Regions from separate parts of the Metabacillus mesotrionivorans genome, predicted to be linked through region 2. Evidence: riboswitches for the same ligand, from Rfam matches in the RefSeq annotation. Region 2 holds a riboswitch; the other holds the start of a gene.

Region 1 (2,185 bases), 540 kb from region 2:
CACTTTAAGGGTTTTGATGGCATCCCAGACCTCCTCAATCGTTTCGAGGTGCAGGTATTCACTCACAGCAGGCAGTTTCTGCTGATCAAGAAGGCGGATATAGAATTCTTTCCATTCGACAGAACGGGGTATGATGGATTGCTGATATGTCATGATGAATGCTCCTTATCTGACAGGTACTTGTTTGAAATAGTCTGCAATTTGTGCAGGTGTTTTGATGCTGCCGCGGTTCTTAACGAGTTTTTTTCCAAGTTCAAGCGCGCGGATTTTCGCTTCAATCTTTCTGTCATGCGGCTCTACCAAATCAAGGTCTGCAACGTGCGCAAGCCCGATTGTCCTTCTGATAATTTCCACACCGGCAAAGCCAACCGCATCTTCAAACGTTTTTTCCAGGATGAAGGAAAGATAGCCGTCGACTTCTGTGTAAACCTCAAGGCCGTCTTTCTCCCATGCTTTAGAAAACTCCCCGGCAAATACAGTCCAGGCCGTTTCAATATGATCCAGGAGGACCTGCTGTTTTGCTTCCTCACGCGAAATGGCATTCATCAATAAATTTGCCGTGAAATGCCCGTAGTCAAAACCAATTGGTCCATAATAAGCAAATTCGGGATCAATGACTTTTGTTGTTTCATCATCTGCAAAAATACTTCCTGTATGAAGATCTCCGTGAACAAGGGTCTCGGCTTCTGTTAAAAATTTATGCTTCAGCTTGGCAACTTCAAGCTTTAGTTCCGTGTCGTTCCAAATGGCTTCTGCTGCAGGTCTCAGTTCATCTTCAAAACTGTTTGATTCCACATCAAAAAAGGGATCTGTAAAAACGAAATCTTCCGTTATTTTGCAGAGCTCAGGGTTTGAAAACTGCTTTACCAGCTGCTTTTTTGTCTGCGGATTTAAAGCGAAATCCGAGCTGTAGAAAAGGGTTTTTCCAAGAAATTCACCAATGTGGCGCCCGAGAAGAGGGAAGTCTTTGCCTTCGATCAACCCAGCGCGTGCAATCTGAAGATGGGATAGGTCCTCCATGGCTGTTATGGCAAGTGTTTCATCTGAGTAATAGATCTTCGGCACGTATTCTCCTGCCGTATCAGCCTGCTTGAGCATGGCGCTGCTTTCAATTCTTGCGCGGTCAAGCGTAAGCGGCCAGCTCTCGCCAATAACCTTTGCATATGGAAGAGCCTGTTTAATGATCAGACCTTTATTTGATTGGTCGGTTATGCGGAAAACGAGATTTAAGTTGCCGTCTCCTATTTCCGTGCATGAAAGCACACTTTTTTCCTCAAATAATCCAAGCCTGAGGGCAAGAGTGACGGCAGCGCTTTCTGTTAATGGTTGATATGATTGATAGTTTGACATGGGTTTTTCCTCCGGTTTCATATGGACTTTTACTGCCAGCAGCAGGAACATGTCGTCTGAGAAAGAGGCTGTGCACATGTAAAAAAGCCTCTTTCACAGGGAAAGAGGCTTGAAGGCGCAGGCTTCGCACCTCTTATCTGCCAGAAAGATGTCTTTCTGCTGGAATTAGCACCGTGCCTTGTGGAAGATGTCTTCCGGCGCAAAAAGCTGCGCCCCATTTCGCAATGGTTTTACGGTCGGTTGCTGGGCATCATAGGGCCAAATCCCTCCGCCTGCTCTTGATAAGAGATTCTATTAGGTTTTGTTTTCGAATAATTCACAATTAATCACTTGTTCTGAATGTTAACAGGTTTAAAAGAAATATGTCAATGCTTTTTTTAGAAAGTTACAAATAAAAATGCGGAAGTCTGTCTTCAAAAACGGGAATTTGTTTACGGATTTCTTTTACCTTTTCCAGGTCGATTTCTGCTGTAAGGACGGCTTCCTCTGTTCCTGCTTCAGCAAGAATTTCTCCCCATGGATCAATGATCATAGAATGGCCGGCAAAGACGTTTGCAGGATCGCTGCCCGCCCGGTTGCAAGCAACAACGTAGCACTGATTTTCAATTGCGCGGCTGAGCAGCATGGTTTTCCAGTGATTAAGTCTCGGAAGCGGCCACTCCGCAACAACGAACAGGATTTCAGCTCCATTAACCGTATGAGCGCGGATCCATTCAGGAAAACGGATGTCATAGCAAATGACTCCGGCACTTTGAATTCCTTCAAGCTTAAAAAGTCCTTTTTCTGTGCCGCCGTTAAGATACAAGTGTTCATCCATCAGTTTGAAAAGGTGCAG
Region 2 (2,185 bases):
TGACCACTGCAAGACTCCGTGTCGTCGGGATGCCGAGGCCATGCATGGCTTCACTGATGATGTACTCCCGAAGCATCGGACCAAGAGCAGCCCGGCCGTCGCCTCCCCGGGAAAATTTTGTCCTTCCTCCGCCCTTCAGCTGAATATCGATTCTTCTGTCATCCGGCGTCAGATGTTCACCAATCAGGATCGCCCGGCCGTCCCCAAGCATTGTAAAATGTCCGAATTGATGACCTGCGTAAGCTTGTGCAAGCGGCTCTGCACCATCAGGAATCCGGTTTCCGGCAAAAACGTCCGCATCTCTTTTTAATGTGTCAGCACTGAGCCCGAGAGAAACAGCCAGTTTTTCATTAAACATCACCATCTCAGGAGTGCTTGCAGGAGCCGGTGTCTGACTGGCAAAAAAGAGTGACGCCGCATGTAGCTGTTGTCAAAGTTCCATCCGCTGGTTAAATTTTTCATCCTGTCTCCTTTCTTGTTTTCATTCAGGTTTAGGACAAACTGTAATTTCAATTATTTCAGAGGAAGCGAATTTACTCAAGGAAAGAAGCAGAAAAACAGCCCGCCTCGGACTGTTTTCATTCTGCTCTATTTATTTCTCTTCCATCCACTCCGGTTTTCCAAATCCTTCAAAATCTTTGTCTATTGCCTTCTCAAACTCCTCGGATTCAACAACGTCTTTAATATCCTCGGCGATTTCCGACTCAGCGTCTTTTGTGTTCATCACAACGCGATTGCGGTGTACATCGTTCATGTTCTCAAGAGTCACCGCATCCGCAAGATCCATTTTAGCCGCAAGGGCAAAATTCCCCGGTACGGCAGAAAGGTCCGCATCTTCTACAGCTCTTGGAAGCTGTGCAGCTTCGATCGGAAGGAACGTCAGTTTTTTTATATTCTCCGTCACATCTTTTTCAGATACTTGAAGCGGGCTGACCTCTTCATTTAACTGAATCAGTCCTGCGTCCTTTAGAATATGAAGCGCCCGGGCAGCATTCGTCGGATCGTTTGGAATGGCGACTGAGGCACCCTCTTTGACTTCATCAATGTCCTTTACTTTATCAGAATACAATCCCATTGGGGCCGTCGGCACTGTGATAATTTCCGAAAGCTCCAGTTTGCTTTGCTCAGCGAATGTTTCCATGTAAATTTTGTGCTGAAACAGGTTGGCATCCAGTTCATCATTGCCAAGGGCATTATTAGGCTGAATATAATCGTTGAACTGAACAACCTCAACTTCATATCCTTTCTTTTCAAGGCCGGGTTTAATGGCCAGTTCCACCATATCTGTGTATGGACCGGCTGATGCGCCGATTTTAATTTCTTTCTTCTCTCCATTTGTTTCTTCTGCGCCGCACGCAGACAGGATTCCCGCTCCTGCCACTAATAATGCCAATACCATTTTCTTCATGTCTCTTTCCCCCTAGATTGAATAAAAAAATTCCTCCTTCATTCAGAAAGAGGAATCGTATGTATGACGACTTATCTTTCAGAATGAAGAACATTCTGCAGGATTTAGCACCGTTCCAATTAAGGAGGTTGCCGGACGTCGCAGGGCCTGTTCCCTCAGTCACTCTTGATAAGCAAGCTATTAAATTGAATAACGTAATCTTATACTGTGTATTGGGTTCTGTCAATCACTATTTTAGAATAATCAAAATAGTAAGATTAACAATCTGCTAAAAAGCACCGTCCCGATGAAGACGGTGCAGCGCAGAGCTGTGTTCAAAATCAGATCTGCGAAAGGATCGCATGTTTTTCTTCACTTGACACAAAATTCCGCTCACCGAACACATTGTAGTCATTCAAGCGGATTTTATTAAGGATCGCACGGTAAAAGTGGCCGGCCGCTTTCACAGGTGCGCGGGAATGCAGAGGGTATTCATGCATAGTCAGCATCGCTGTATCATAATGCTTTTCCGCTTCTGCCGCAAGATGCTCCCATACTCTGATGAATTCAGGGGTAACTTTCTGCTGCTGCAGATCAAATTCGGTCATTTTATGTCGTGCCATCACCTCTTCAGGGACATAAATGCGGCCGCGTTCAAGATCTTCTCCGATATCCCTTAGGATATTCGTCAGCTGCATACCGAGTCCAAGAGCAATAGCCCCTTCCCGAAGAACGTTTGTCTTTTTCGGAGCAAGCACCGGCAAAAGCATGAGGCCGACTGTGCTTGCAACGTGATAC

Evidence for each region. A riboswitch is a leader RNA that binds a small molecule or an ion and turns the genes downstream of it on or off. The one in region 2 is predicted to bind S-adenosylmethionine.
Region 1: linked by a shared signal. The riboswitch ahead of mtnK (S-methyl-5-thioribose kinase) and the one ahead of ACTSEZ_RS00245 (MetQ/NlpA family ABC transporter substrate-binding protein) in region 2 are both predicted to bind S-adenosylmethionine.

What each region holds. Positions count from the first base shown of each region.
Region 1 covers NZ_JBQMFF010000001.1:596,233-598,417, forward strand. Annotated here, with positions in the region: gene mtnA (S-methyl-5-thioribose-1-phosphate isomerase) at 1-153, opposite strand, end outside; gene mtnK (S-methyl-5-thioribose kinase) at 166-1,350, opposite strand; SAM riboswitch class I at 1,481-1,638, opposite strand; gene ACTSEZ_RS02995 (carbon-nitrogen family hydrolase) at 1,736-2,185, opposite strand, start outside.
Region 2 covers NZ_JBQMFF010000001.1:57,796-59,980, reverse strand. Annotated here, with positions in the region: partial or broken gene ACTSEZ_RS00250 (protein adenylyltransferase SelO) at 1-462, opposite strand, end outside; gene ACTSEZ_RS00245 (MetQ/NlpA family ABC transporter substrate-binding protein) at 593-1,408, opposite strand; SAM riboswitch class I at 1,477-1,583, opposite strand; gene ACTSEZ_RS00240 (phytoene/squalene synthase family protein) at 1,729-2,185, opposite strand, start outside.